DNA from 3 places in the Streptomyces showdoensis genome. Region 1 is predicted to be linked to each of the others. Evidence: riboswitches for the same ligand, from Rfam matches in the RefSeq annotation. Region 1 holds a riboswitch; each other region holds the start of a gene.

Evidence for each region. A riboswitch is a leader RNA that binds a small molecule or an ion and turns the genes downstream of it on or off. The one in region 1 is predicted to bind cobalamin.
Region 2: another riboswitch for cobalamin. It lies ahead of ABD981_RS09770 (acyl-CoA thioesterase); the one in region 1 lies ahead of ABD981_RS13915 (ribonucleoside-diphosphate reductase subunit alpha).
Region 3: another riboswitch for cobalamin. It lies ahead of ABD981_RS09270 (ABC transporter substrate-binding protein); the one in region 1 lies ahead of ABD981_RS13915 (ribonucleoside-diphosphate reductase subunit alpha).

The regions. Positions count from the first base shown of each region.
Region 1 is NZ_BAAAXG010000026.1:301,829-311,799, forward strand. It holds gene ABD981_RS13895 (GntR family transcriptional regulator) at 1-246, shown strand, start outside; gene ABD981_RS13900 (DUF3311 domain-containing protein) at 406-660, shown strand; gene mctP (monocarboxylate uptake permease MctP) at 657-2,282, shown strand; gene ABD981_RS13910 (GNAT family N-acetyltransferase) at 2,360-2,875, shown strand; cobalamin riboswitch at 2,934-3,058, shown strand; gene ABD981_RS13915 (ribonucleoside-diphosphate reductase subunit alpha) at 3,187-5,538, shown strand; gene ABD981_RS13920 (ribonucleotide-diphosphate reductase subunit beta) at 5,538-6,554, shown strand; gene def (peptide deformylase) at 6,632-7,270, opposite strand; gene ABD981_RS13930 (tetratricopeptide repeat protein) at 7,337-8,317, opposite strand; gene ABD981_RS13935 (HD domain-containing protein) at 8,397-9,608, opposite strand; gene ABD981_RS13940 (HD-GYP domain-containing protein) at 9,689-9,971, opposite strand, start outside.
Region 2 is NZ_BAAAXG010000013.1:166,551-176,521, reverse strand. It holds gene ABD981_RS09780 (D-alanyl-D-alanine carboxypeptidase family protein) at 1-106, shown strand, start outside; gene ABD981_RS09775 (hypothetical protein) at 328-792, shown strand; gene ABD981_RS09770 (acyl-CoA thioesterase) at 1,011-1,475, opposite strand; cobalamin riboswitch at 1,542-1,725, opposite strand; gene tsaD (tRNA (adenosine(37)-N6)-threonylcarbamoyltransferase complex transferase subunit TsaD) at 1,827-2,861, shown strand; gene ABD981_RS09760 (hypothetical protein) at 2,975-3,568, shown strand; gene ABD981_RS09755 (response regulator transcription factor) at 3,608-4,264, opposite strand; gene ABD981_RS09750 (sensor histidine kinase) at 4,258-6,327, opposite strand; gene ABD981_RS09745 (hypothetical protein) at 6,367-6,972, opposite strand; gene ABD981_RS09740 (class I SAM-dependent methyltransferase) at 7,170-7,892, shown strand; gene ABD981_RS09735 (hypothetical protein) at 7,898-8,128, opposite strand; gene ABD981_RS09730 (hypothetical protein) at 8,186-8,332, shown strand; gene argJ (bifunctional glutamate N-acetyltransferase/amino-acid acetyltransferase ArgJ) at 8,368-9,543, opposite strand; gene ABD981_RS09720 (ABC transporter substrate-binding protein) at 9,671-9,971, opposite strand, start outside.
Region 3 is NZ_BAAAXG010000013.1:49,622-59,592, reverse strand. It holds gene ABD981_RS09295 (FadD3 family acyl-CoA ligase) at 1-1,001, opposite strand, end outside; gene ABD981_RS09290 (bifunctional cytochrome P450/NADPH--P450 reductase) at 1,177-4,356, opposite strand; gene ABD981_RS09285 (TetR/AcrR family transcriptional regulator) at 4,685-5,320, shown strand; gene ABD981_RS09280 (ABC transporter ATP-binding protein) at 5,352-6,155, opposite strand; gene ABD981_RS09275 (FecCD family ABC transporter permease) at 6,152-7,198, opposite strand; gene ABD981_RS09270 (ABC transporter substrate-binding protein) at 7,195-8,238, opposite strand; cobalamin riboswitch at 8,307-8,510, opposite strand; gene ABD981_RS09265 (glycoside hydrolase family 26 protein) at 8,529-9,923, opposite strand.

The DNA of each region.
Region 1 (9,971 bases):
ACCTCGCTCTACACGGCCCTCGCCGAGGTGTACGACGTGCACCTGGCCGAGGCAGAGGAGACCATCGAGACCTCCCTCGCCACCCCGCGCGAGGCCGGCCTGCTCGGCACGGACGTCGGCCTGCCGATGCTGATGCTCTCCCGGCACTCGCTCGACGCCCAGGGCGAACCGGTCGAATGGGTGCGTTCCGTCTACCGCGGCGACCGCTACAAGTTCGTCGCCCGCCTCCAGCGCCCCAACGGCTGATCCGGCGCCGGCCCGGCGCCGACAGGCCGCCGGACCGGCCCCGACCTGACGTAGACCTGACACTGTCGATCCGTTATACGGACAGGGGTTCCTAACCGGGAGACCGTCCCCTAGATTTCCTCGGCATTACGAGGTGATCAGTGAGGGGACGGTTTCACCATGTCAGAAGCGACACAAGGGAAACAAGCGGTCATCACACCGTCGAGAGTGGTGATCGCGCTCTGCCTGTTCGCGCCGTTCGTCGCGATGCTCTGGGTGGGCTCGTACGCGAAGGTGGACCCCACCTTCATCGGCATCCCGTTCTTCTACTGGTACCAGATGCTCTGGGTGGTCGTCTCCACCGGCCTGACCATGCTCGCGTACCAGCTCTGGAAGCGCGACCAGCGCGCCCGCAAGGGAGGTGACGCGCGATGAAGGACGGCGTGAACGGCGTCGCGCTCGGCGTCTTCGTCTTCTTCTTCCTGGCCGTCACGGTCATGGGCTTCCTGGCCGCCAAGTGGCGCAAGGCCGAGAACGAGAACAGCCTCGACGAATGGGGCCTGGGCGGCCGCTCCTTCGGCACCTGGGTCACCTGGTTCCTGCTCGGCGGCGACCTCTACACCGCGTACACCTTCGTCGCCGTCCCGGCGGCCATCTACGCGGCGGGCGCGGCCGGCTTCTTCGCCGTGCCGTACACGATCCTGGTCTACCCGCTGATCTTCACCTTCCTGCCCCGCCTGTGGTCGGTCTCCCACAAGCACGGCTACGTCACCACCTCCGACTTCGTCCGCGGCCGCTTCGGCTCCAAGGGCCTGTCGCTGGCGGTCGCCGTCACCGGCATCCTCGCCACCATGCCGTACATCGCGCTCCAACTGGTCGGCATCCAGGCCGTCCTGGACGTGATGGGGGTCGGCGGCGGCGAGGACACCAACTGGTTCGTCAAGGACCTGCCGCTGCTCATCGCCTTCGGCGTCCTCGCGGCGTACACGTACTCCTCCGGCCTGCGCGCCCCGGCGCTCATCGCCTTCGTCAAGGACACCCTGATCTACCTCGTCATCGCGGTGGCGATCATCTACATCCCGATCAAGCTGGGCGGCTTCGACGAGATCTTCGCCAAGGCCGGCGAGGCGTACCAGACGGTCAACCCGGCGACCGGCAAGCCCAAGGGCGCGCTCGTGCCCGGCGAGGCCGGCCAGTGGACCTACGCGACCCTGGCGCTCGGCTCGGCGCTGGCGCTCTTCATGTACCCGCACTCGATCACCGCGACGCTCTCCTCCAAGAGCCGCGAGGTGATCCGCCGCAACACCACGATCCTGCCGCTGTACTCGCTGATGCTGGGTCTGCTGGCGCTGCTCGGCTTCATGGCGATCGCCGCCGGCGTGAAGGTCACCAACGGGCAGCTCGCCATCCCGCAGCTCTTCGAGAACATGTTCCCGGCCTGGTTCGCGGGCGTGGCCTTCGCCGCCATCGGCATCGGGGCGCTGGTCCCGGCGGCGATCATGTCGATCGCCGCGGCCAACCTCTTCACGCGCAACATCTACAAGGACTTCCTCAAGCCGGACGCGACGCCCGAGCAGGAGACCAAGGTCTCCAAGCTGGTCTCGCTGCTCGTGAAGGTCGGCGCGCTGGTCTTCGTCCTCACCATGGACAAGACCGTCGCGATCAACTTCCAGCTGCTCGGCGGCATCTGGATCCTGCAGACCTTCCCGGCCCTCGTCGGCGGTCTGTTCACCCGCTGGTTCCACCGCTGGGCGCTGCTCGCCGGCTGGGCCGTCGGCATGATCTACGGCACCGCCGCCGCGTACGGCGTGGCCAGCCCCACCCAGAAGCACTTCGGCGGCTCGTCGGCCGAGATCCCCGGCATCGGCGAGATCGGCTACATCGGCCTCACCGCCTTCGTGCTCAACCTGCTCGTCACCGTGGTCCTCACCTTCGTCCTGAAGGCGCTCAAGGCGCCCGACGGCGTCGACGAGACCTCGCCCGCGGACTACACGGCGGACGCCGGCGACGCGGGTGTCGTGACCGAGCTCCCGAAGGTCGGTGCCGCCGGCCACTGAGCCCCGCCACCGCCCGCTCCGCCCGCCCCGGCATATCCGGAGGCGGGCGGAGCCGTGCCGGGGGCAGACTGCCGGGCATGGACTTCACGATCAGGGCGGTACGGCCCGAGGAGTACGAGGCGCTCGGCGAGATCACCGCGCGGGCCTACCTGGACGACGGGTTCCTCCGCTTCGGCGAGGACGACGCCTATCTGCACCTGCTGCGGGACGTGGCCCGGCGGGACGCCGAAGCCGAGGTGCTCGTGGCGGTCGACACGACGGATCCGGCCGGCCCGGTCCTCGGCGGGGTGACCTTCACCGCCGGCGGCGAGGAGTGGGCCGACATCGCCCGTCCGGGTGAGGCCGAGTTCCGGATGCTGGCCGTCGCCCACGCCGCCCGCGGCCGGGGCGTCGGAGAGGCCCTGGTGCGGGCCTGCGTGGACCGGGCACGGGCCGTCGAGGGGTGCACGCGGATGGTGCTGTCCACCCAGCGGACCATGACCGGCGCCCACCGCATCTACGAGCGGCTGGGCTTCGTCCGCTCGCCCGAACGGGACTGGAAGCCCGTCCAGGGCCTGGACTTCACCCTGCTCACCTACGTTCTGGAGCTCTGACCCCGGCTCCGACCGACACAACATGTGGGGGGTGCCGCAAGCGGCGCCCCCCACATGTATGCTCGTCCTCGCTGTCGCCGCAGGGGAATCCGGTGGAAATCCGGAACTGTCCCGCAACGGTGTGTTTTGCGCGCGTTCGCGCCCAGGGTGAGTCCGAAGACCTGCCGGCAGCGCGCCCGGTCCGTCCGTTCCGGGTGCCACAGACGTCCGGGCCTCGCGGAGTGGGCCGGTGGACGCGGCGCAGCCGTGCGTACGGCCGCCCGTTCCCGCCTCCCGTCCTGGCTCCGAGCCGAGCGAGGGAGAGCCCCCACGTGACCATCGCGCCCGCCGATCCGGCCGCAGCGATCGAGACCGACGGACCCGGCACCGTGCTGCTGCGGACCCTGACCGATCTCACCGCCGACCTCCCGGACACCGACCCCGGCAAGGTCGCCGCCGCCGCCCTGCGCGGCCGCAGCGCCGGCTCGGACGAGGCGGAGCTGCGCGAGCTGGCCACGGAGGCCGCCGCCGGACTCATCGCCGAGGACCCCGCGTACTCCCGGCTCGCCGCCCGGCTGCTCACCGTCACCATCGCCGACGAGGCGGCGGGACAGGGCGCGGTCTCCTTCTCCGCCTCCGTGGCCGTCGGCCACCGCGAGGGTCTGATCGCCGACCGCACGGCCGCCTTCGTCGCCGCGCACGCCGCGCGCCTCGACGCGCTGATCGACCCGGCCGGCGACGACCGCTTCGGCTACTTCGGCCTGCGCACCCTCTACTCCCGCTACCTGCTGCGCCACCCGATCACCCGCCAGGTCATCGAGACCCCGCAGCACTTCATGCTGCGCGTCGCGAGCGGCCTCGCGGAGGACGAGAGCGCCCGCGCCGTGGACGAGGTGGCGGCGCTGTACGGCCTGATGAGCCGGCTCGACTACCTGCCCTCCTCCCCCACGCTCTTCAACTCGGGCACCCGCCACCCGCAGATGTCCTCCTGCTACCTGCTGGACTCCCCGCAGGACGAGCTGGACTCCATCTACGACCGCTACCACCAGGTCGCGCGCCTCTCGAAGCACGCGGGCGGCATCGGCCTGTCGTACTCCCGCATCCGCGCCCGCGGTTCGCTGATCCGCGGCACCAACGGGCACTCGAACGGCATCGTGCCGTTCCTGAAGACGCTGGACGCCTCCGTCGCCGCGGTGAACCAGGGCGGCCGCCGCAAGGGCGCCGCCGCGGTCTACCTGGAGACCTGGCACGCGGACATCGAGGAGTTCCTGGAGCTCCGCGACAACACCGGCGAGGACGCCCGCCGCACCCACAACCTGAACCTGGCGCACTGGATCCCGGACGAGTTCATGCGCCGGGTCAACGCGGACGCCGCGTGGTCGCTGTTCTCCCCGGCCGACGTGCCCGAGCTGGTCGACCTGTACGGCGAGGAGTTCGACGCCGCGTACCGCAAGGCCGAGGCGGCGGGCCTGGCCAAGAAGACCATGCCGGCCCGTGACCTGTACGGCCGGATGATGCGGACCCTGGCGCAGACCGGCAACGGCTGGATGACCTTCAAGGACGCCTCCAACCGGACCGCCAACCAGACCGCCGAGCCCGGCTCCGTCGTGCACTCCTCGAACCTCTGCACCGAGATCATCGAGGTCACCGACGACGGCGAGACGGCCGTCTGCAACCTCGGTTCGGTCAACCTCGGCGCCTTCGTGACCGGTTCGGACATCGACTGGGAGCGTCTCGACGAGACCGTGCGCACCGCCGTCACGTTCCTCGACCGGGTCGTCGACATCAACTTCTACCCGACCGAGCAGGCGGGCCGCTCCAACGCCCGCTGGCGGCCGGTGGGCCTGGGCGCGATGGGCCTCCAGGACGTCTTCTTCAAGCTGAAGCTGCCCTTCGACTCGGCCGAGGCCCGCGCGCTGTCCACCCGGATCGCCGAGCGGATCATGCTGGCCGCGTACGAGGCCTCCGCCGACCTCGCCGAGCGCAGCGGCCCGCTGCCCGCCTGGGACAAGACCCGCACCGCGCGCGGCGTGCTGCACCCGGACCACTTCGACGTGGAGCTGAACTGGCCGGAGCGCTGGGCCGCGCTGCGCGAGCGGATCGCCGCCGTCGGCATGCGCAACAGCCTGCTGCTCGCCATCGCCCCGACCGCGACGATCGCCTCGATCGCCGGCGTCTACGAGTGCATCGAGCCGCAGGTCTCCAACCTGTTCAAGCGCGAGACGCTGTCCGGCGAGTTCCTCCAGGTCAACTCGTACCTGGTCGACGAGCTGAAGCGGCTCGGCGTGTGGGACGCGCAGACCCGCGAGGCGCTGCGCGACGCCAACGGCTCGGTGGCCGGCTTCAACTGGGTGCCCGACGAGGTGCGCGAGCTGTACCGCACGGCCTGGGAGATCCCGCAGCGCGGCCTGATCGACATGGCCGCGGCCCGCACCCCCTTCCTGGACCAGGCGCAGTCGCTGAACCTCTTCATGGAGACGCCCACCATCGGCAAGCTCTCGTCGATGTACGCGTACGCCTGGAAGCAGGGCCTGAAGACCACGTACTACCTGCGCTCGCGCCCGGCCACCCGGATCGCCCGCGCCGCCCAGGCCGCCGCCCCCATCCCCGTCCAGCAGGTCGCCGACCCCGACGCCGTCGCCTGCTCCCTTGAGAACCCCGAGTCCTGCGAGGCCTGCCAGTAATGAGCTCCACCGAACAGAAGAACCTCCTGGACCCGGGCTTCGAGCTCACGCTCCGCCCGATGCGCTACCCGGACTTCTACGAGCGCTACCGCGACGCGATCAAGAACACCTGGACCGTGGAGGAGGTCGACCTCCACTCGGACGTCGCCGACCTCGCCAAGCTCACCCCCGGTGAGCAGCACATGATCGGCCGTCTGGTCGCGTTCTTCGCGACCGGCGACTCGATCGTGGCCAACAACCTGGTCCTGACGCTCTACAAGCACATCAACTCCCCCGAGGCGCGGCTCTACCTCTCGCGCCAGCTCTTCGAGGAGGCCGTGCACGTCCAGTTCTATCTGACGCTGCTCGACACCTACCTCCCCGACCCGGACGACCGGGCGGCGGCCTTCGCGGCCGTCGAGAACATCCCCTCCATCCGCGAGAAGGCGCAGTTCTGCTTCAAGTGGATGGACTCGGTCGAGAAGATCGACCGCCTGGAGACGCAGGCCGACCGCCGGCGCTTCCTGCTCAACCTGATCTGCTTCGCCGCGTGCATCGAGGGCCTGTTCTTCTACGGCGCCTTCGCGTACGTGTACTGGTTCCGGTCCCGCGGTCTGCTGCACGGCCTGGCCACCGGCACCAACTGGGTGTTCCGCGACGAGACGATGCACATGAACTTCGCCTTCGAGGTCGTGGACACCGTCCGCAAGGAGGAGCCCGAGCTCTTCGACGACGCGCTCCAGGAGCAGGTCACCGCGATGCTGCGGGAGGCCGTCGAGGCGGAGCTCCAGTTCGGCCGCGACCTGTGCGGTGACGGCCTGCCGGGCATGAACACCGAGTCGATGCGCGAGTACCTCCAGTGCGTCGCCGACCAGCGTCTCGTCCGGCTGGGCTTCGCCCCGGTGTACGGCTCGGAGAACCCGTTCGCGTTCATGGAGCTCCAGGGCGTCCAGGAGCTGACCAACTTCTTCGAGCGCCGTCCGTCCGCCTACCAGGTGGCGGTCGAGGGCTCGGTGGACCTGGACGAGGACTTCTAGGTCCCGCGTCCGGTACGCCGAAGGGCCCCGCTCCACGGGGGGAGCGGGGCCCTTCGGCGTGTCCGGGGCGGCCCGGGTCAGTCGTTCGCGACGACCGGGTAGCGCGGGGTGCCCTCTGCCATCTGGCGCAGGGCGTCCTTGCGGTCCCGCTTGGAGAGCTTGTCGATGTACAGGAAGCCGTACAGGTGGTCCGTCTCGTGCTGCAGGCAACGGGCGAAGTAGCCGGTGCCCCGCACCTTGATCGGGTTGCCCTGGGAGTCCTGGCCGTGCACCTCGGCGTAGTCCGGGCGGGCCAGCTCGGCGTAGGCGGTCGGCACCGAGAGGCAGCCCTCGTTGGACTCGTCGAGGACGCGGCGGTCGGCCGGCAGCTCCTGGAGGACCGGGTTGATCACGTGGCCGACGTGCCGGACGCCCTCGTCGTCCATGCAGTCGTAGACGAAGACCTTCTGGTCCACACCGATCTGGTTGGCGGCCAGGCCGACGCCCTCGGCGGTCTTCTGGCTGGCGAACATGTCGTCGATCAGCTGCGCCAGCTCGTCGCCGAACTCGGTGACGTCCTTGCACTCCCGGTGGAGCACGGGGTTGCCGACGACCGTGATCGGCCGCGAGGTGCCCCGCTCACGGTGCGCGAGCTCGCGCTCCTCGCAGTCCTCCGTGTCCACGACGAAGCCGTCGTTCAGCTCGCCGATCTGCTCGTCCGTCTCCTGCTGCGCCATGTCCGGCCGCGCCCTTCTGAAAACCCGATTCCGTCAGGGACAGCCTACGGGCCCGGGACGGCCGTCTCAGCAGACCTCTTCGAGATCCCGCCACTCACGGCTGTCCGGACTGTCGGCGACCCAGCCGTCGAGCAGCCCGCGGACCAGCCCCGCGGGGGCGGCGATGCCGCACTCGCGCTCCGGCACCCACAGCTCGCCGGGCGAGCGGTGGCCGAGCGGTCCCGGGTGCCCGGGTTCGCTGTGGTCGTGCGGGTCCAGGTGCTCGCCCTCGCCCTCGGCGCTGGGCATGGTCGACTCCGAGCAGGCCCGGCAGAGCAGCCGTACGGAGGAGGACCAGTCCTCGGCGGCGAAGCCCGCGTCGGCGGCCAGCTGCTCCAGGGCGTCCCGGTCGGCCTCGGTGGCGGCTTCCAGGAGGACCACCCAGGTCGGCACCGGTGAGGGCGCCCACAGCTCGATCTCGTCGAAGACCGGGTACGAGGGTCCCGCGCTGGTGGTCCGCTCGCCGTTCGGGACGCCGTCGTGCAGGACGACCTCGCCCCAGCGGCGGCCCGAGGAGGGCAGCGGGATGGAGAGGACCTCGATCCGGGCCGGGTCCAGCCGGCGGCCCCACACGACCTCGGCCTCGCCCTCCGGGGAGAGCCGCACGGCCGCGCTGCCCAGCTCCATGCCGGCCGGCTCCCCGGTGCCGGCTGCGGCGCCGGGGACCTTCAGCCCGTAGGCCTGCCAGGCGCGGCGGGCCAGCGGCCAGTCCTGGAGCGCGGTGGCGGCGATGCCGACGTTCCACCAGTCGGGGGCGCCGGTCTCCTTGTCGAGCAGGGCGACCGCGCGCAGCCCGGCGGCCCGGGCCTGTTCCCAGTCGTGCCGGAACTTGTGCAGCAGGGCCAGGTTGAACCAGGACTCGGAGAGCCAGGGCTCCAGGTCCGCCGCACGCGTCAGCAGCGCGCCCGCGTCCTCGTACCGGCCGTCGCCGATCAGCGTGAACGCGCGGTCGGTGGCCTGCCGCCACGAGGCGGAGGGCCGATGCCGTACCTTCCCGAAGATCCTCACGATTCCCGCCTGCCGGTCGCTTCACCCTCTTGTTCGCATCCAACCATGCCCGGTCGGACGCGCGCTCATTACCCATGGGTTACCCCGGTGGGACTGGGGCGATGCCCCTGGTGGCACCGCCGCGGGCGAGCACCCTGGCGAGGGATTCGACGACGTCGGGGTGGTAGTCGCGGGCGGTGCCGAGCCGGAGCCGCTCCAGGGCTCCGAGGCCGCCGCCCTCGGTGGTGGCGGCGAGGTCGTCGTAGGCGTTGACGGTCCGGACGATCCGGGCGGGCAGCGGCTGGTCCCGGTAGGGGTCGGCCTGCCGCTCCACGACCACGGCGACGGCCGCGGGGACCCCGGTCTGGCGGACCACGGCCCCGCCCAGCAGGGCGATCCGGCGCTGTTCCTCGGCGGGCAGCAGGGCGGTGGCGCCGCCCTCGACGGGGTCGACCAGGGAGAGCTGTCCGATGTCGTGCATGAGCGCCGCGTGTTCGAGGACGGTCAGCGCGGAGCCGGAGAGGCCCAGCTCACGGCCGACGGCCCGGCTGAGCTCGGCGACCCGGCGGGCGTGGCCCGGCGGGGTGCAGCCGGCGATCTCGGTGGCGCGGGCCAGCGAGGCGATGGTCTGCCGGTTGGTGGTACGCACGGCCGCGTACCGCCGGTAGGAGACCTGGGTGAGCAGCAGCGGCACGGCGAAGACCGGCAGCGCCCAGAGGCCCGCCACGGCCACGCCGAGGGCCATCACGGTGCCGGTGGCGCAGACGGCGGAGCCGATGCCGGGCAGGGCGCGCAGCTGCTCCCGGAGCAGCGGGCCGTAGGGGTGGCCGGTGCGGGCGCGGTGCAGCAGGGCGGCGAGGACGGCGTCGCAGAGGGCGGTGAGGAGCAGCAGCAGGAGCAGGAAGAGGGCGTACGAGGGGCCGTGGCCGAGGCGGGCGGCGACGGTGCCCGCGTTGTAGAGCGGCTGGAAGCAGAGGGCGGCGAAGCCGACGGTGAGGACCCGCCGGGCCAGGTGGTCGGGGTCGGGGCCGCGGCCGCGGGCCACGTGCGGGACGATCCCGGCGAGGCCGCCCGCGACGGAGACGGCGACGGTCTGCAGGACGCCGTGGGTGGTGGTGTGGCCGGCGTTCTCGCCGAGGAGGGCGTAGGCGAGGGCTCCGGCGGCGGCGAGCGGGGCGGGTTCCCGCTCCCCCGGCCGTGCGCCCCAGCGGGACAGCTCGCCGACGGCGATGAGGGCGCCGAAGGCGAGCGCGGCACGGGGGTCGTCGACGCCCCGCCAGAGGGTGGCGGCGAGGGCGGCGAGGGTCAGCAGCAGGGCGAGCGCGCGGACGGCCCCGACGACTCCCCCGACCGCGACGGCCCCGGCGGGCCCGGCGGTGGCGCGGCCGGTGCTCACGCGTGCTCCTGGGCGGTCCGGGCCGCCCGCGCCGCCGCGGGGGTCCCGGCGGGCGGCGGGGTGCGGGGCACGGGCAGCGGGGCGGTGGCCTCGTCGGCCGTGACCTCGGTCTGCCAGCCCTCCCGGGCGAGGGCCCGGGTCAGCGCCTCGACCATGCGCGGGTCGAACTGGGTGCCCGCGCAGCGCTCCAGCTCGGCCAGGGCGGTGGCGACGGGGCGGGCCCGGCTGTAGGAGCGGGTGGAGGTCATGGCGTCGAAGGCGTCGGCGACGGCGACCACC
Region 2 (9,971 bases), on a different contig from region 1:
CACCCGCGGCAGCAAGACGGTCATCGGCGCGGTGCTCGGTTCGCCGAACGAGACGAACCGCGCGGCCGACGTGAAGAAGCTGCTGGACTACGGCTTCGCGAAGTAGCGGGTGGGGCGCCGTCCGGGAGGTCTCCGGGCGGCGCCCCGTGCGTGGGGCCGCAGGACGTGCGCCCCCGCCCGACGGGCCCCGGCCCCCCGCCCGCCGTAAGCTGAGAGGGGGAGTCCGGGGACAGCGGGTGTCCGCTGGTTCACGGCGCCGAGCGTGGGGGAGCGCGCGCCGCACGGCGGCACACCTGGAAGTTCCGTACCCCAAGGACGGAGTGAACCATGCGTGCGCTCAAGTGGCGTCGTGCGGCGGTGGCACTGTCGTCCGGCGTCGTGCTCGCGAGCGGCCTCCTGGTGGCGCCGGTCGCCGCCGCCGCGCCGGACACGGTCCCCGCGGCGAAGGGCTGCTACACCCGCGACGGCGAGCCGCCCCAGAAGAGCGGGACCGACATCGGCGGCACGCCGCCGCGGTACGAGTACAGCAACAGCCCGTACATCGGCGGGCGCTACGACTCGTGCAACAACCAGATCAAGCTCTACTACGGCGGATACACCACCAATCTGACGCACTACAACGTCCGCTGGCAGTACGACAACACCGACTGGAGGATCAGCAAGCAGAGCCCCGGTGAGCGGCGGGTGTGGACCCTGGACGCACCGGGCAACGACTACAACTTCATGGTCCAGGCGTGCAACGGCAACTCGTGCACCCGCTGGTCGCCGCAGCTGTACGTAAACGCACGCTGAAGCCTCGTGGGCCGTGCGTCGCCGTGGTGACGGACCGTGTGATGACGTCCCATGTGGTGACACTCCGTGTGGAGTGAGCCCCTCTGGTGACGGACCGTGTAGCGACAGCCCCTGTGGTGACAGACCGTGTGGTGACAGACCGTGTGATGCCGCCCCATGGGGTGACTCCGCGTACGACGTGCCGCGACGACCGGGGTGACGGCGCCGGTTCCGGCCGTTCAGGACAGGCCGGGCAGTGACACCTCCAGCGCCGGCACCTCGCGCGGTGTGCCGTCGGCGTCGATGGCGACGAACGTCAGGAAGGCGGTGGCCACCTCTGTGGTCGGGCCGGCGCTGTTCCACCGCTCGGCGGTCACGCGGACCCCGACGGTCATGGAGGTCCGCCCGGCGCGTTCGAGTGCTGCCTCGACGCTGAGCAGGTCCCCGGCGCGGACGGGGGCGAGGAAGGACATCCGGTCGACGGCGACGGTGACGGCCGGCCCGTCGGCGTGTCGCCCGGCGGCCGCCGCGGCGGCGTCGTCGATGAGCTTCATCATCACGCCGCCGTGGATGGTCCCGTACAGATTGGTGTCGTGCTCGCTCATGATGTGGGCGAGGACGACCCGGGAGTCGTCCGGGGTCTTGACCGGGCGTGCGGTGGCGGTGGGGGCGGGGCTGGGGGTGGAGGCGGTGGGATCGGCCACGTCAACTCTCCTTCGCGAGTCGCGGCAGGGCTGTTCCGCACGGCGGGGATGACCGCGTGCGGGCAGTGGCAGGTCTTCGGACTCGCGAGCACGTCCCGTCGGACGAGACACCTACTGGCCGTCGCTTCCCGGACCCGGGGGTCCAGTGCTGTGTGACGGCGGTCGTTCCCGCTCACCGCTGCGGGGCAGTCCCGGATTCCCACCGGGTTCCCTCTTGCGACGCATCCCGCCTGGCGGACGGGGCGAACCAGCTGCGACGCCCACCCTACGGCAGTGCACCCGCCCTCCTTATTGCACATATATTGCAGGTGCAGCCTGCAAGCAAGAAGGAGTGGGGCAGTGGCCGGACCAGTGGTGCTCGGGATCGAGTCGTCGTGCGACGAGACCGGCGCGGGGATCGTGAGGGACGGGAGACTCCTCGCGCACGTGGTGGCGTCGAGCATGGACGAGCACGCCCGCTTCGGCGGCGTCGTCCCCGAGATCGCCGCCCGCGCGCACCTCCAGTCCTTCCAGCCGGTGGTGCGCGAGGCCCTCGACCGGGCGGGGCTGCGCCTGAACGCGATCGACGCGGTCGCCGTCACCACCGGACCGGGCCTCTCCGGCGCCCTCCAGGTCGGTCTCGCGGGGGCGAAGTCCCTGGCGTACGCGGCCGGGATCCCGCTCTACGGCGTCCACCACCTGGCCGGTCACGTCGCCGCCGACACCCTGGAGCACGGCCCGCTGCCCACCCCTTGCGTGGTCCTGATCGTCTCCGGCGGCCACACCTCCCTCCTGCTGGTGCGGGACCTGGTGCGCGAGCCGATCCTGCACCTGGGCGACACCCTCGACGACGCGGCGGGGGAGTGCTTCGACAAGGTCGCCAGGATCCTCGGGCTGCCCTACCCCGGCGGGCCGGCCGTCGACCGGGCCGCCCGCGACGGCGATCCGGGCGCCGTGCGCTTCCCCCGGCCGCTGACCCGCCCCGGGGACGACCCGTACGCCTTCTCCTTCTCCGGCCTCAAGACGGCCGCCGCCCGCTGGGTCGAGAAGCACCGGCTCCAGGGCCTGGACGTCCCGGTCGCGGACGGGGCCGCCGCGCTGCAGGAGGCCGTCGCCGACGTGCTGACCCGCAAGGCGCTCGCCGCCTGCGCGGCCCACGACGTGCGGACCCTGATCGTGGTCGGCGGCGTCGCGGCGAACTCGCGCGTCCGCGGCCTGGCCGAACTGCGCTGCGCCGCGGCGGGCGTGGAGCTGCGGGTGCCGCCGATGACGCTGTGCACCGACAACGGCGCCATGATCGCTGCCGTCGGCGAGCTCCTCGTACGGTCCGGGGCCGAACCCGCCCCGCTGGACGTGTCGATCGACCCCTCCGCCCCGCTGGAGTACGCCGCCCTCACCCCGGGCTGACACGTCCCGGGCGGTCGGGACCCCCGCCCCATGCGTACGGGACGGGGGCGGGGCGAGGGTGGTGGGCGACGGCGCGGATCCGCCGCGCCCCCCAGACGGTGAGGCATCGACACATGTTCGGAATACGCAACTCGGTCCTGGCCGGGGCGGTCGCCGTGGCGGCCCTGACGACCCTGGCGGGTCCCACGGGGGCCGCCGTCGCCACGAGCGGTGACGGCGGTGGAGGGAAGCACTGCACGGTGCGGCCGAACCAGCGGGGGCCGGTCTGCTTCGACACCTTCGCGCAGGCCATCGCCGACGCGACGAACGGGGCCGTACGCCTCCCCGCCGGAGCGAGGACGGTCACCCAGCGGCAGCTCGACGCGGGTGCCCGCGCCGCCGGCCTCGGGGCGAACGCGGCGACGGTCGTCGCGGTCGTCTACAACGACGCGAACTTCGGCGGGCACTCGTTCACCTTCGTCAAGGACCACGGATGCGACGGCGACTGGGGGACCGTCGAGTTCGAGGAGGGCAACCTCCGCTACTTCTACGACAACACGGGCTTCAACTGGGGCGACGAGATCGGCTCCGCCCAGGAGTACGCGGGCTGCCACGGCATCTACTACGAGAACAGCTGGTTCAACACCCGGAAGTCCGGCCGCACCGTCGAAGGCGCGTGGAGCGGAGGATGGATGGACGACGAGGCGTCCTCCATCCGCTGGGTCTGACCCTCCGGGGCCCGCCGGTCGGGTCTGGGCCCCGGCCGGTCACGGTCCGCCGCCCAGGCCCGACCGGCGGGCCCGCACGATGGCCTCCGCGCGCGTCGCCGCCTGGAGCTTCGCGAGGATGTTGGACAGGTGGTTGCGGACCGTCTTCGGGCTGAGCGTCAGGCGGCGCGAGATCGCCAGGTTGTCCAGCCCGCGGGCCACCAGGTCCAGCACCTCCCGCTCCCGCGAGGTCAGTTCCGGCAGCGGCACCGGCCCGCCCCCGGCCGCGGCGTGGCCCAGCAGGTACGCCATCGCCCGGCTCGCCACGGCGGGGCCCAGGATCACCTCGCCGTTGGCGACGGCCCGCACCGCCCGCTCGATCTCCGCGGGCGCCGCCCCCTTGAGGAGGTATCCCCGCGCACCCGCCCGCATGGACGCGAAGACCGCGTCGTCGTCGTCCAGCATCGTCACCACCAGGACCCCCGCCCGCGGCAGGATCCGGAGGATCTCGCGCGTCGCGTCCACCCCCGACGGGGCCGTGTCGCCCAGGTGCAGGTCCATCACCACCACCTCCGGCGCCAGTTCGGCCGCCGCCGTCACGGCCGCCGCCACCGAGGCCGCGTCGCCCACGACCTCGATCCCCGGCAGCGAGTCCAGCAGCGCCGACATCCCGAGCCGGAACACGGGGTGGTCGTCCACCACCAGCACCCTCAGCACGGCAGCCTCAGCTCCAGCCGGGTGCCCCGGCCCGACGCGCCGGGGCTCCAGACGGCCGTGCCGCCGACGCCCTCCGCGCGTTCGCGGATCGACACCGTGCCGATCCCGTGCCGCGCATCCGCGGGCATGCCCCTCCCGTCGTCCTGCACCGAGACGTCCAACAACTCGTCCTCCGCGCCGAGTTCCACCGTGCACAGGCGCGCGTGCGCGTGCCGCGACACATTGCGGATGGCCTCCGCGACGATCGCGTACACCGCCCCCGCCACCTCCGGAGGCGTGCGGTCGAGCCCCTCGCCCCGCTCCCGCACCATCACCGTCAGCCCGTCCGCCTCGTAGCGCATCACCAACTCCCGCAGCGCCGCCGCAAGGCCCAGCTCGGCCAGCACCGGCGGAACCAGGCCGCGCGCGAGCACCCGCACCTCCTCCACCCGGGCGTCCACCTCCTCCCGCAGCCGCGCGAGCAGCTCGTCGGCCCGGTCCGCGCCCTCCGGCAGCAGGGTGCGGGCGGCCGACAGCGCCAGTCCCACGCCGGCCAGCGCGGGACCGATCTCGTCGTGCAACTCCCTTCGCAGCAGTCGGCGTTCGTCGTCCCGGGCCGCGGCAAGCCGCCCGCGCGACTCCCGCAGCGCCCGCGTGACGGCCGCCAGCTGCACGGCCGTGGCGACCAGCGGCGCCACCTCGTCGAGGGCCGCGCGTGCCCGCCGGTCCAGGCGCTCCCCGGGACGCGGGGTCACCAGCAGCACACCGGCCGGCTCGCCCCGGACCACCAGCGGGACCGCCACGTCGTCCGCCGCCTTCCGGAAGCCGGCCCGGGCCACGCGCGCGTCCGCGGCTCCGTCCCCGACCCCGTCCCCGTCCCCGTCGAGGATCCGTACGCCGCCCAGGTTGAAGGAGACCGCGATGGACTCCGCCATCCCCGCGAGCGCCTCCTCCGGGGTGCCCGCGCTCCCCAGGTGCCGCCCGACCCGGCTGAGCGCGGGCGCGGCAGCCTCCCCGTACACGAGCCGGTCCACCCGCCGTTGCAGCCAGCCGCGGACCGGCTGGAACCCCGCCGCGGTCGCCGCGGTGGCCAGCACCCGCGCCACGGTGCCGTCGCCCGGCAGCAGCAGCCCGAGGAGCGCGACCGCGGTCAGGTAGCCGGCCACCAGCAGGCCCGTGAGGAGCGTCCACACGAGGGTCCGGCTGACGGCCAGGTCGATGCCGAACATGCGCCGCCGCAGCACCGTGACCAGGATGGCGGCCGGGAAGAAGGCCTGCGAGGCCAGATGCGCGAGCGGGGTGAAGAGGGCGATGGCGGGGCCGGGTTCGCCCTCCGGCCACACGAGCAGCGGGACGAACGTGGCCGAGATCAGCGCGACACCGATGGCGAGCCAGCCCAGGCCCCGGGCGGCAGGGTCCCGGTACCGGCGCAGGGCCGCGTGTCCGGCGGCCGTGAACCCGAGCAGCACGACGGCGACCAGGATGCCCCGGTCGACCGGCGGAGCGAGGCGCGCCCAGGCCTCGCTGCGGATCGCCAGCGGCGAGAACGACCCGCCCGCCGCGGGCCACGGCCACGGGTCGGTCACCCGGACGGCGAGCCCGGCCACGACGGCGGTCGCTCCCACGCCGATCGCGACCCGGGCGGGCCGCGCCGGGCGCTCCTCGGTCAGCAGGTACGGCACGACGAGCATCAGGGCCAGGGTCCCCGGCACCCACGCCGTACCCTGCAGGATCACCCAGCCCGGCGGCAGCCCGCCCGGCGACGGCGCGGCCGTCACGCCGAGTTGGGCCACGAGGGCGGAGACGCCCGTGCCCACCGCCGTCAGCGCGACCAGCCAGCCCACGAGGTGCAGCCGCCGGCTCAGGACGACGGCCGCGACGAGCCCGTACACGAGCGCGTCGGCGGTGTCGACGAGGAAGAAGCCCTGGTCGCTGCTCCAGGACGCGCCCGCCGCGACGGCGAGGACGATCCCGGTGGACGCGAGCCCCCAGGCCGACACCAGTACGGCGGCGGCCACCCCCCGATGGCCGCCGCCGCGCCGTCGCCCGCCGCCCGCCGTCTCGAACTCCCCCAAGTCCCCCATGGCAGAAGGGTCTCAAGGCGGCGGGCCCTTGTCACAGGGTCACGCCGGGGCGCGTCGCCCCAGCGCGAAGGCGGCTCCGAGGACGAGCAGGTACGGTACGCCGACCATCAGGGCCAGGTACTGGAACGGGGTCAGCTGCGTCACGGCCAGCAGCAGCCCGAAGGCCACGCTCACCACCCCGATCCACCGCGCGACGGCCCCCTGCCGGAACGCGGCCACGGCCAGGGCGCCGGCGGTGAGCAGCAGCCCGGACCACAGCCAGCCGTAGGTGCCGAGCTGCCCCACCGAGGACATGACGGTGTCCGGATCGCTCGCGGCCCGGTTGCGGATCTGGTGGAAGGCCTCGGTCCCCATCCCGCACCCGGCCAGGCTCAACGCCCCGGTGAGCAGCATCCCGAGGAACGCGGTCATCGGCACCAGGCTCCCGGCCGGGCACTGGCGCTCCAGCCGCCGCTTGAGCCCCGCCCCGAAGAGCACGGACCCGAACGCGGCCAGCGTGAAGGCGACCTGGGTGGCGAACGCCCACCACATGGTGGTGTCGTCGAACCGGGCCACCATCGCCGCGTTGTCGGCGAGATCTGCCTCCTCGAAGGGCCACAGCGGCCCCGAGGCGACGATCACCCCGACCCCCGCGAGGGCGGTCACGATGCCGCCCCATCCCCAAGCGCGCCCGTCTTCCCCCGTACCGGTCATGCCGACCCCCTGCGATGCTGTGCGGGAGCGTGTCCCCCGCCCCGACACCGTCCCGCGCCCGCCGTCCCGTCCGCATGGGCCGGGCGTCCCGACGCGCCGGGAAACGCGGGGCCCGCGACAGGGCGACCGGACGACCGGAGGGACAAGGAATGGACGACGACGGTACGAAGGGGCTGCCGGTGACGGCGGCCGAGCTGTTCGACGGACTGGGCATCGACTACGAACGCGCCTTCGGCCGCCTGCCGGCCCAGCTGGCGGCGGTCGAGTGGCTCACCGCGCGGCTGGACGCGGGGGCCAGGGTCCTCGACGTCGGCAGCGGCACCGGACGCCCGGTGGCCGAGCTCCTGGTGCGGGCCGGCTGCGAGGTGACCGGCATCGACGTGTCCGGGGAGATGGTCGCCCTGGCGGCCTCGCAGGTGCCCGGGGCCCGCTTCGAACGGTCCGACGTCCGCTCCTTCGACGCGCCGGAGGGCGGCTTCGACGCGGTGTGCGCGTTCTTCCCGCTGCTGATGATGAGCCGCGCCGAGGCGGCCGCCGCCCTGAAGCGGATGGCCGGCTGGCTGGCACCGGGCGGCTTCCTGGTGACGGCGACCGTGCCCGCCGACGTGGAGGACGTCGAGATCGTCTGGATGGACCGCACGGTCAGGGTCTCCAGCTTCTCCGAGGAGGAGTACCTGCGCCTCCAGCGGGAGGACTGCGGCCTCGACGTCCTCCACCACGCGGTGTCGTCCTTCACCCCCGACGACACCCGCGCGGCCCCCGAGGACCACCTCTTCACCTACGCCCGGCGCCCGGCCCCCGGGACGGAAGGGGCTGAAGGAGCTGAAGCGGCGGAAGGAGTGGACGGGGGCGACGGGGGCGACGGGGCGTAGGGCGGTCAGCCGAGCAGGGTGCCCAGCGGCGAGAGCGAGTTGCCCGACAGCGGTACCTGGTCGAGGGCGGGCACGCTCTGGGCCTGCGACGCGGGCGCGCTCGGCAGGTCGTCCGCCGCCGCGGGCCGCGGGGCCGGTGCGTCGGCGTCGCCCGGGCCGGCGGCCGCGGCCGCTCCGGCGGAGCCGAGGGTGACGGCCCCGGCCAACAGAACGCAGTGGAGGATCCTGGACTTCATGCTCCGCCTTCCGATGGAGATGCGTGCGGACGGACGCGTGAGGACGCGTCGTACGGCGTGACCAACGACGCACGGATCGGCGGGATGCGCACCGGGTCCCGGGGAGGACCCGCCCCCACGACCCCGTCCGCGCCCCTCACCGACGACGCGCGGATCCCGCCCGCCGCGCCGGCGGAGGCGGTGGAGGCGGCCGGGACGGGGTGAGGGCCGGTCCCGGCCGCCGTGCCGGGGCGGGGGCGTCAGGTCGTGTACTGGGAGTTGAGGCGCACGTACCCCTCGGTCAGGTCGCAGCCGTACACGGTGAACCTGCCGTCCCCGATGCCGAGGTCGATGCCGATCACGACCTCCTCGTTGGCCTTCAGGTACGCGGCCACGGACTCGCGGCGCTCGTCCTCGTCCGCCCCGGGCGGGTAGACGCCGATGTCGCCGAAGCGCACGGTGACGTTCTCCGGGTCGATGTCCAGGTCGTCCTGGCACTTCCCTACGGCCATCACGACCCGCCCCCAGTTCGGGTCGGCGCCGTGGACGGCGGTCTTGACCAGCGGGGAGTTGACCACGGCCTTGCCGACCCGCTTGGCCTGGGCGGTGTCGCGGGCGCCCTCGACCTCGACCTGGATCAGGGTGGACGCCCCCTCGCCGTCGGACGCGATCATCTTCACCAGGCCCAGCGCCACGGTGTGCAGGGCCCGTTCGAAGGCCTCGGGGTCGACCGGGCCCGCCAGGCCGTTGGCGAAGAGGGCGGCGGAGTCGGAGGTGGAGGTGTCGGTGTCGATGGACACGGCGTTGAAGGTGACGTCCATGGTCCGCTTGAAGACCGCCGTCAGGGTCTCCGGGTCGAGTTCGGCGTCGGTGACGAAGAAGGTCAGCAGGGTCGCCATGTCCGGCTCCAGCATGCCGACGCCCTTGGCGATGCCGGTGAGGGTCGCGTCGCCGATCCGGACGCTCAGGCACTTGGGGCGGGTGTCGGTGGTCATGATCGCCCGTGCCGCCGTCCCCATGGTCTTGGGCTCGCCCGCCGGGGGCCAGGCCAGGCCGTCCAGGTGGCCGACGATCCGCTCCAGGGGGTACTGGCGCCCGATCACCCCGGTGGAGGCGATGAGGAGTTCCCCGGGGTCGATGCCGAGGGCCCGGGCGGCGGAGTCCCGCACGGTGACGGCGTTGCGCGCGCCCTGCTCGCCGGTGGCGACGTTGGCGTTGCGGGCGACGACGACCACGCCGCGCGCGCTGCCGTCGGCCGCCGCGGCCCGCGAGAGCGTCACGGACGGGCCGGCGAACCGGGAGCGGGTGAAGACGGCGGCGGTCCGCGCGGGGGCCTGCGAGGCGATGACGCACAGGTCGTCGCGGCCGTCCTCCTCGATGCCCACGGGCGCGGTGTGGACGATGAACCCCTGCGGGACCGCTGCGTCATTATGCATGAAGTTTCGCCTTTCGGAATAAGTATTCATTCGGGGTCGAGTAAGGGGCCGGGGAGTCGACGACCCACCGGCCCACGTCCTTCGTATCAGACAACGCGGCCCTCACGCCCGTGAACGCCGCATCGTGTCAGCCGTTCGTGCCCCCGGTCGTGCCCCCGTCCGGCCCGGAGGCCGCCCCGTCCCCGGCCACCGAGAGCACCGCGTAGTCGTACATCCCGTACGCCGGGGACATCAGGACGTTCGCGGTCCTCGCCCCCCTGAACAGCACGGACTTGACGTACATGTAGGGGCACATGACGGCCTCGTCCAGGGCGGCCCGGTCCACGTCCGCCCAGATCCGGGCGCGCTCCCGCTCGTCGCGCGTCGCCGCGCCCCGGTCGAGCAGTCCGTCGATCCGCGCGGAGGCCAGCTCGCCGAGGTTCTGGTTG
Region 3 (9,971 bases), on a different contig from region 1:
CGGGACGACTCGTGCGGCGGGCAGATCGCGACCACGCCCGTCGACTCGGTCAGTCCGTACGCGGTGCTGACGCTCCGCGCCCCCAGCTCCGTCCTGATCTCCTCGATCAGCGCGGTCGGGATGTTCGCCGCGCCCGTGACCGCCATCCGCATCGAGGCGAGGTCGAACGCCTCGCGCCCGGGGTGACGGATCAGCGAGGTGAACACGGTCGGCGCACCGGTCAGGACGGAGATCCGCTCGTCCTGCATCCGCCCGAGGACGGCCGCCGCGTCGAACACCCGCTCCGGCACGATCGTCGCCCCGCGCAGCAGACAGGCGAGGACGCCGGCCTTGTAGCCGAAGGTGTGGAAGAAGGGGTTGACGAGGAGGTACCGGTCGCCGCGCCGGAGGGTGACCGTACGGGCCCAGGCGTCGTAGACCCGCAGGTTCTGCCCGTGGGTCGCGGCCACGCCCTTGGGACGGCCGGAGGTGCCGGAGGTGAAGAGCACGTCGGCGGTGTCCCCGGGGCGGACGGCCGCCGTCCGGGCCAGCCGCTCCTCCCCGCTCACCCGCTCCCCGCCCGCGAGGAACCGCGGCCACTCCCCGGAGTGCAGGGTCACCGTCCGTTCCAGGAGCGGGAGTTCCTCGCCCGAGGCCGCGAGCAGCGCCCGGTAGTCCGTGCCCAGGAAGTCGTGCTCGGTGAACAGCAGCCGGGCCCGGGACCGGCGCAGGGTGTCCGCGGCCTCGGCGGCCTTGTAGCGGGTGTTCACCGGCACCAGCACAGCGCCCGCCGCCACCGCCCCGAGCGCCGCGACCACCCAGCGGGCGCTGTTGGGCGCCCACACGGCGACCGCGTCACCCGGCCGCACCCCCTGGGCGATCACCGCGCGGGCCACGCGGTCGACCCGCTCCCGCAGCCCGGCGAACGTCCACCGCTCGCCGCCGAAGACGAGTGCCTCCTCGTCCCCGTACCTCCCGGCGGCCCAGTCCGCGAGCCCGGCGATGGTCTGCGCGCCCCTCATGATCTGTCACGTCCTCCCTGCGGCCCCGCCCCGCGGGCGGGGCGCGGGCGGTGGAACCACGGCGTATCGGAGCCTGGCAGAGCGGACCCCTCCGCCGCAGGCGGCGGTTCCCGCTCACCGGGATAGTGCGCGCACGGCGGCGGGTTCCCGGCTCGGGGCGGGTGCCGGGTGGCGGTCAGTACGTGTCCGTCGCGTACCGCCCCGCCCCGCGCAGGCCGTCCAGCCAGGCCGCGCCGTCCTGCCCGGAGGCCGCCGCGCCGATCTGCCGGAGGGTGTCCTCGACGGCGGGGCCCATGGTCCCGGCGTTGCCGCACACGTAGAGGTGGGCGCCGTCGTCGACGAGCTCGCGGACCCGGCCCCCTCGTTCCGCGAGACGGTGCTGGACGTAGCGGATGCCGTCCTCCGGCGACCGGGAGTACGCCCGGTGGACCTCCAGCCGGCCGGCCTCCTCGTGCCCGGCGAGCTCGGCGGCGTAGAGGTCGTCCTCGTCGGGGTGGCGGCAGCCGAAGAACAGCACGGTGGGTCCCACGGGCCGGCCGGCCGCCGCTGCGGCCATGCGCGCCCGGACGAACCCGCGGAACGGGGCGATGCCCGTGCCGGCCGCGATCATGACGACGGGCGTGGCGGTGTCGGCCGGCGGCCGGAAGGTCTCCGGCGGCGCGGTGACGGTGGCGACGAGCCGGTCGCCGGGCCGTGCGCGCCGGAGGTACCCGGATGCCGCACCGCGGAAGACGCCGTGCCCCGACCGGGCCGGCTCCTCCAGCACCGACACGGTCAGCGCCACCTGGTCCTGTTCCTCGGGAGCCGAGCTGATCGAGTACGGGCGGGGGCGGGGAGCCGGCAGCAGTTCGAGCACGAGGGCGAGGTCCACCCGGCAGGAGGCGAACCCGTCGAGGAGGTCGACGAGGGTCAGCCCGCGCCGCAGCACGTGCTCGGTGTGGTCCTCGCCGGCCAGGCGCCGCAGTTCGTCGCGTTCCGGCGGGCAGTCCGTCGTCGCGGCCAGCCGGGCCACGGCCCTCGGGGACGCGGGTGCGGCGAGGTCCACGTACCGGCCGAGGAGCTCGGCCACGCGCAGCGGGCGGCCGACGGGGACCGGCCCGTGCGGTGCGGGTGACTCGACCGTGCGGACCGCGTCCCCGCGCATCCCCAGGCGGGTGAGCAGCCTGGCGACGAGCGCGGGGTCGTTCTCCGGCAGGACGGAGAGCCGGTCGCCGGTGCGGTAGCGGACGCCGTCGGGCAGCCTGATCTCCAGGTGGCGCGTGGACCTGCCGCCCGCCCCGCGGAGGAGCTCACGGTTCTCCAGCACGACCGCGGTCGCGGTCTCCTCCGGAGGCGCGGGCTCGTCTGCGGTCTCGACGACCCGGTACCGGGGTCGCCGTCCGGCCGTCTCCTGGACGCCGTACCGTTCGGACAGCAGGGGCCACAGCGGCGCGTACCAGCGTTCCCAGTCGCCGAAGAAGTCCGTCCGGGCGTCCGTGGCGCCGCGCTCGCGGATCCGGCGCGCCCCCGCGGCCGCCATCGCCTCGTCGACGAGTGCCGGGACCCGCTGGTAGGTGGCCGCCCAGTCCAGGCTGCCGCAGCCGAGCACGAGGTAGTCGACGCCGCTCAGGTCCGGCCGGGCGGTGGTGAGCCAGCCGACGAAGCCCCGCGCGTTGTCGGGCGGCGCGCCGTTGTACGAGGAGGTGACGAGGACGACGGGCCCCTCGGTGGGGAGGCGGCCGGCGAACTCGTCCAGGGGGGCCACCGTGGCCCGCCAGCCCCGCAGCGTCCCGTCGGCGGCGACCGTACGGGCCAGGCTCTCGCCCGTGCCGGAGTTCGAGCCGTACAGCACGAGCAGCGGGGTGCCGTGTGCGGGCGGTGCGGCCGCGTCGGTGGTGTCGGGGTCCCCCTGCCGGACGGCCGCCGGCGCCGCCGTCCGCGCGTCGGGGCCGCCCCGGCCGCTCCGGCGTGCCGCGGCGCGGATGGCGAGGCCCTTGGGCTTGATGGTGAGGCTCTCCTGGATGGTCAGTTCGTAGTCGGGGTCGGCGCGTTCGATGTCGAAGCGCTGCAGCATCATCGCCAGCACCAAGGTGGCCTCCTGCAGGGCGAAGGGCCTGCCGATGCAGGCGCGGGCGCCGTGGCCGAAGGGCATCCACGCGTACTCCGGGATCGCGTCCATGCGTCCGGGGGCGAAGCGGTCCGGGTCGAAGGCCTCGGGCCGGTCCCAGACGGCGGGGTCGCGGTGCAGCGTGGACAGCATGACGAGGACGTCCTCGCCCTTCCGTACGGCGTGTCCGCCGAGCGTGGTGTCCCGGGCGGGGGAGAGCGCGAACGCGGGCGCGGTCGGGTGGAGCCGCAGCGTCTCGCGCAGGACCTGGCCCAGAAAACCCAGGTGCGCCAGGTCCTCGAAGGCGGGGGTGCGGTCGCCGAGGACCTCGTCGACGTTCCGGCGGGCCTCGCGCAGCACCTCGGGGTGGGCGAGGAGCTCGTGCGTGGCGAACGAGAGGAGGCCGGAGGTCGTCTCGTGGCCGGCGATGAGGAAGGTGGCCAGCTGGTGCCGGACGTTCTCCTCCGACAGCCGCGCGCCGGTGACGGGGTCGACCGCCGTGAGCATGCGTTCCAGCAGGTCGTCCGGGCGGGTGCCGGGCGGCTGCGCGGTGCGCGCCGCGACGATCTCCTCGGTGACGCGGCGCATGGTCGCGATGTCCTCGCGGTAGCGGCGGTTGGTCCGCACGAGCAGCGGTTGCAGGCCGGGGAGCCGTTCGCTGCGGGCGCCGGCCTCGGCGAGGCTGCGCACCATCGCGTCGACGAAGGGGTGGAGCCCGCCGGTGTAGAAGGAGTTGAGCCGGACGCCGAAGGCGCACAGGGCGATCGTGTCCAGGGTCAGCCGGGTCATGTCGTCGGGCACGTCGATGCGGGAGCCGGCCCCGAAGCGTTCCCAGCGGGTGAACATCTGGTCGGCGATGTCGAGCATCCCGGGGAAGTAGTCCTTCATGGCGACCGCCCCGAACGCGGGCATGAGGAGGCGGTGGGCGACCGCCCAGCTCGGCTCGTCGCCGTAGGCCGTGAAGAGGCCGTCGCCGGCGAAGGCGCGCACCTCCTCCAGCGCCGGGTGCACCGACTTCGTCCACAGGGGGTCCGCGCACATCTCCGACACCAGGGCGTGGCTGGAGGCGAAGACCGTCCGCCTGCCGGCGAGGGTCAGGGCGAAGATGCCGCCGTACGCGCGGTGGTACGCGTCCGCGAAGTCGACGCTCGTCCCGGCGGACGCGGTCAGTACGTCGGTCAGATTGCCCAGCAGCGGCAGGGGCGCGGGTCCGGGCATCGAGGGCACGCCGGGCGCGTGCGAGCCGGCCGGGGGAGGGGCGGTGGGCATGAGGGCTCCTTCTCGCGGGACTACGGGACTACGGGACTGAGGGACTGGGGGGCTGAGGTGCTGCGGGGCTGAGGTGCTGCGGAGGTGGCACGGGCGTCCGGTGTCAGCGGTGGGGGACCTCCTGGTGGCGGTGGCGGTGGCGGTGGCGGTGGCTGTGGCTGTGGCGGCGGAGCGCGAGGGCGGCGGCAGCCGCGACGACGCCTCGACCATAAAGTTGGCCACTTGGCCAAGTCAACCGCCCAAGTCATCCAGCCGAGTCATTCGGCCAAGTCAGTTGGCCAAGTCGGTTGGCCAAGTCGGTTGGCCAAGGTGCTGCTAGGGTGGCGGCATGACGACGGCACCCGCGGGCAAGGGCACGAAGAAGCAGATCAGCGCAGACGTCCGGCGCGAGCGGCTCGTGGCCGCGGCGCTGCGCGTGATGAAGCGCGACGGCATCGCCGCGGCGACGACGCGCGCGATCTGCGCGGAGGCGGACATGCCGCATGGCGCCTTCCACTACTGCTTCCGCTCGAAGCAGGAGCTGTACGCCGCGCTGCTGTCGACCGGCATCCACGTCACCCTGGACGGAGCCTGGCCCGCCGTCGTCCCCGCGGCCGACCCCGCCGAGAGCATCCGCGCGCTCCTGCGCGCCTTCTGGGCGGACGTCGAGAAGGACCCCGCGGCCCAGCTCGTCCTGATCGAACTCGTCACCCTGGCCCTGCGCGACCCGGAACTGAGCGAACTGCCGGCCTGGGACCACCGGGGCTACGTCGACGAGGTCGTCGCGTACCTGGAGCGCTTCACGGACGAGGCCGAACTGGAGCTGACGGTCGAGGTGCGGACCCTGGCCGAGATGGTCGTCCCGGTGCTCAACGGCGTCGTCTCCTCCTGGCTCGCCCACCGGGACGGCGCGGTGGCCCTGCGCTCCCTCGACAACTTCGCCGCCCTCTTCGCGACGCTCACCCGCCCCCGCGGGCAGCGGTGACGGGAACGGGGAGGCGACCCGCCGGGGTGCCTCAGTCCTCCGCCGCCGCCGTGCCGAGGAAGCGGATGTGGGGGCGCCGGTCCGGGGAGGGTCGGGTCACGGAGGCGCGGACGCCGTAGACGTCCCGGACGAGCCGTTCCGTGAGGACCTCCTCCACCGGCCCCGCGGCCACCACCCGGCCCTCGCTCAGGACCACGACGTGATCGCAGTACATCGCTGCCAGGTTGAGGTCGTGCAAGGCCATCACGCAGGTGAGGCGCAGGCCCGAGATCAGGGCCAGGAGGTCCAACTGGTGCTGGATGTCGAGGTGGTTGGTCGGCTCGTCCAGCAGGAGCTCGCGCGGCTCCTGGGCGAGGGCGCGGGCGATCTGGACGCGCTGGCGTTCGCCGCCGGAGAGGGTGCGCCAGGTGCGGTGGGCGCGGTCGGTCAGCCCGGTGCGGGCGAGGGCGGCGCGTACCGCCTCCTCGTCGGCGCCCGTCGACGGAGACCAGGCCCGGCGGTGCGGGACGCGGCCGAGCCGTACGGCGTCCGCCACCGTCAGGTCGACCTGCGTGTCGGCGTGCTGCTCGACGACGGCCAGGCGCCGGGCGAGCGCGCGGCGCGGGACGCCGCTCAGCGGGTCGCCGTCCAGGGTCACGACCCCGGCGTCCGGCGCGAGGACCCCCGACAGGACGCGCAGCAGGGTGGACTTCCCCGAACCGTTCGGCCCCAGCAGCCCGGTGAGGGTGCCCGGCCCCGGGGCGACGGTCACCCCGTCCAGGACGAGGGCGCCGCCCGCGGTGCGGGAGACGCGCTCGGCCCGGAGCCCGGTCCCGCGTGTCGGCGAGGTGCTCATCGCGTGCTCCTGGTGCGGTAGAGGACGAGGACGAACACCGGGACGCCGATGAGCGAGGTGACCACGCCGACCGGCACCTCCTGGGGGTCGAGGGCCGTGCGGGCGAGCGTGTCGGCCCAGACCAGGAAGACCGCCCCGGCCGGCGCGGTCAGCGACAGCAGCCGGGCGTGGCCCGGGCCGGCGAGGGCGCGGACCGCGTGCGGCAGGACCAGGCCGACGAAGCCGATCGCGCCCGCGGCGGAGACGAGGACGGCGGTGAGCAGGGCGGTGACCGAGAGCAGGACCAGCCGGGTCCGGGCCACGGACACCCCGAGCGTCGCCGCCGCGTCCTCGCCGAACGCGAAGGCGTCCAGGGTGCGGGCGTACCCGCCGCAGACCGTGAGCGCGACGGCCAGGACGGCGGCGCACACCCCGACGTCCGTCCAGCCCGTGCCGGTGAGCGAGCCGAGCAGCCAGAAGAGGACGCCCCGGGTGGTCTCGGCGTCGGCGGCGGTCATCACGACGAACGAGGTCAGCGCGGAGAACAGCTGCATCGCGGCGACCCCCGCCAGGACGACCCGGTCCGTCGACCCGCCCAGCGTGTGGCTGAGGAGCAGGACCAGCGCGAAGGAGCAGAGCGCCCCCAGGAACGCGCCCCCGGCGACGGACACCAGGCCCCCGCCCACGCCGAGGACGACCACGGCGACGGCGCCGGTCGAGGCGCCGGAGGAGACGCCGAGGACGAACGGGTCGGCGAGCGGATTGCGCAGCAGGGACTGCATCACCGCGCCGCAGACCGCCAGTCCCGCACCGCACACGGCCGCGAGGAGCGTACGGGGCAGCCGGAGGTCCCAGACGATGCCGTCCCGGATGGGGCTCAGACCGGACGGCCCGCCGCCGAGGCGGGAGGCGACCACGGACCAGGTGTCCGCGACGCGGATGTCGGCCGGGCCGATGGTGAGCGCGAGGGCGACGGAGGCACACAGCAGGACGATCCCGGCCGCCGCGCCAAGTGGGGTGAACACCGGGGACGTGCGGGACCCGGGCCGCTCGGACCGGGTCACTTCGCGAGCCCGTACGCCCGCAGCGCGGCGGCCACCTTCTCGATGCCCTCGACCGTGCGGATCGTGGGGTTCATGGCCTGCCCGCTGAGGACCACGTACCGCTTCTTCCGCACGGCGGTCATGTTCCGGGTGACCGGGTGCGACTCCAGGAACTCGATCTTCTTGGCCGCGCTCTCGGCCGACTGGGCCCTGCGGGTCAGATCGGCGATCACCAGCACGTCGGGATCGCGGTCGGCGACCGTCTCCCAGTTGATCTGCGGCCACTCCTCCTTCGTGTCGTCGAAGACGTTCTTCACGCCGAGCGTCCCGCTGACGATCCCCGGCGCGCCGCAGCACCCGGCCATGTACGGCCCCTGGGAGTCGGAGAACCAGTAGAGGACGGACGCGTCGCCGAAGTCGGCGCCCGCCGTGGCCGCGGCCACCCGGGCCCGGAGCTCGCCGACCAGCTTCTCGCCCCGCTCGGGGACTCCGAACACCCGCGCCAGGTCGCGGATCTCGCCGTACACGGTGTCCATGGTCAGCGGCCGGGTCCGCACGCCGTCGCCGTCACCGCTGTTGTCCTTGCCGACGCAGTCGGAGGGGGAGAGATAGGCGGGCACGCCCAGCTTCGCGAACCGCTCCCGGGGCGCCACGCCGCCCTTGCCCAGGGTGTACAGGAACGACGCGCTGACGAAGTCGGGTTCGGTGTCGAGCACCTTCTCGAACGACGGGTAGCGGTCCGCGAGCCGGGGGACCGTGGCGTTCGCCTTCTCCAGTCCCTTGAGGACCGGGTCCGTCCAGGTGGCGGTGCCCACCATGCGGTCGGCCAGCCCGAGCGAGAGCAGGATCTCGGCCGACCCCTGGTCGAGCGCGACCGCACGGCGGGGCGCGCGCCCGACCTCGACCCGCTGTCCACAGTTGTCGAGGACGACCGGACGACCGGCGCCCGCCGCCTCCGCGTCGGGCGGTGCCGCCGTGCCTCCACCGGCACCGCAGCCGGCCACGAGAACGGCACCGGCCACCAGCGGCACGGCGAAACGGACGGGGCGGGGGAGGGGCACGGAAGGAGTCCTCTGCGTCACGGCCCATGCGCGGAGCCTGAAGTACGGTGCTCCCCGGGCGACGGCGTACGACGCCGGGGCCGCCAGCAGGTCTTCGGACTCGGGGTCGCCCGGCCGGAACGCCTTCCCGGGCCCCTCGGGACCCAGTGGCCGATGCTCCGCCCGTCACCCTCACCGCTGCGCGTCAGCTCCGGATTCCCACCGGATTCCCTGACCCGTGGACGGATCGTGTCGATGCGTACACGGGTGCGACTGGCTCCGGCACACTACCACTGGACGATCTTGGTCCCTCAGTGCGCGTGGAGGGACCCCCAGTCGAAGTTCTGGCCGAGGCCGGTTCCCGATCCTCCCGTGTACACCCGGTCGGCGGCGTAGTACGTGGCCTTGACGTCGGCGTTGCCGTTGATGTCCGTCCTGGTCGTGCCGGAGCCCCAGATGTTCCAGATCACCCACGGGCTGCGGGCCAGCGCGTCGCTGCCCGCGGCCGTGATCGGCATGTTCCACGTCTCCGCGAGCATCCGCGGCTTCCCGTAGCCGGCGAGCCCCGTGTAGTACGTGTGCGTGAGGTCCGAGGCGGCGGAGTAGGGGTCGTAGTCGTCGACGCCGACCACGTCGACCAGGTCCGCTCCCGGGTAGTAGTCCCACGGAGCGTCGTCGCCCTGCGGGTGCCAGGCGTTCGGCGACCAGACGAAGATCAGGTTGTGCAGGCCCTTCGTCCTCACGAGGAAGTCGTACATGATCCGCCACAGCTTCTTGTAGCCGGCCGGGGTCTTCCCGCCCCACCAGAACCAGTCGCCGTTCATCTCGTGGTAGGGCCGCAGCAGGACGGGGACGTCGTACGCGGCGAAGTACGACAACGAGGCGGCGAGGAAGCCGAGGTCGGCCAGGAGGGCCCGGTACTCGGGCGTGTCCGACTCCCAGTCGACGACCCGGTCGAACCACGCCTGGTCGGTGGTGAGGCTCGCGAGGGGATTGCCCGCGCTGCCGCCCGGGTGCTCGCCCCGGACCTGGGTCAGCACCCGGCTCCAGTCCTTCAACGGCGAACCGGGGTAGGGCTGGTGGAAGCTCATCCCGACGATCCCGGCCGCCGCCCCGCCGTTCGCGAGGGTCGCGCTCCCGCCGTCGGAACGGCGCATGACGCCCGACGGGTTGTACGTGCCGTCCGCGGCGCGCGGCAGCCCCTTCCACACGCCCGTCGCGACGTCGACGACGTCGTCCGCGTACTGCCACGGGCGCCGGCCCGTCGGCAGTCCGAGGGGCCGGTTGTACGAGCGGTCCTCGTAGCTGCCCCAGCCGTCCGCCGCGCCGTACCCGGGCCCGAGGTCGATCTCCAGGAAGCCGGGGAGCTTGCCGGTGATGTCCCGGACCTTCTTGTAGTAGTACCCGACGTGGGTGGTGCCGCCCGTGTCGCCGTAGGAGGCGTTGTACAGCTCCTGCTGGCCCTCGATGTGCTGGCCGATGACGGTCATCGGCCGGTTCCCGGAGCGGGCGTCGTTCTCCAGCTTCACCAGATGCGCGTACACAGCCCGGGCGTTGGGGGAGGCGGCCGGATCACGGCCGGTCAGCGTGGGCGCGATGCCCGGCGCGGCGGTCGGCGCGGCGGCGGCGTCCCGCGCGGTGCCGATCGGCAGGCCGCCCGCCGCGACTGCGGCGCCGAGAGCGGTGACGAACGTGCGCCTGCGCATGACGCGGACCTCCGGGACAGGGGGACGGGAGTGCGAACCCCCCGATGC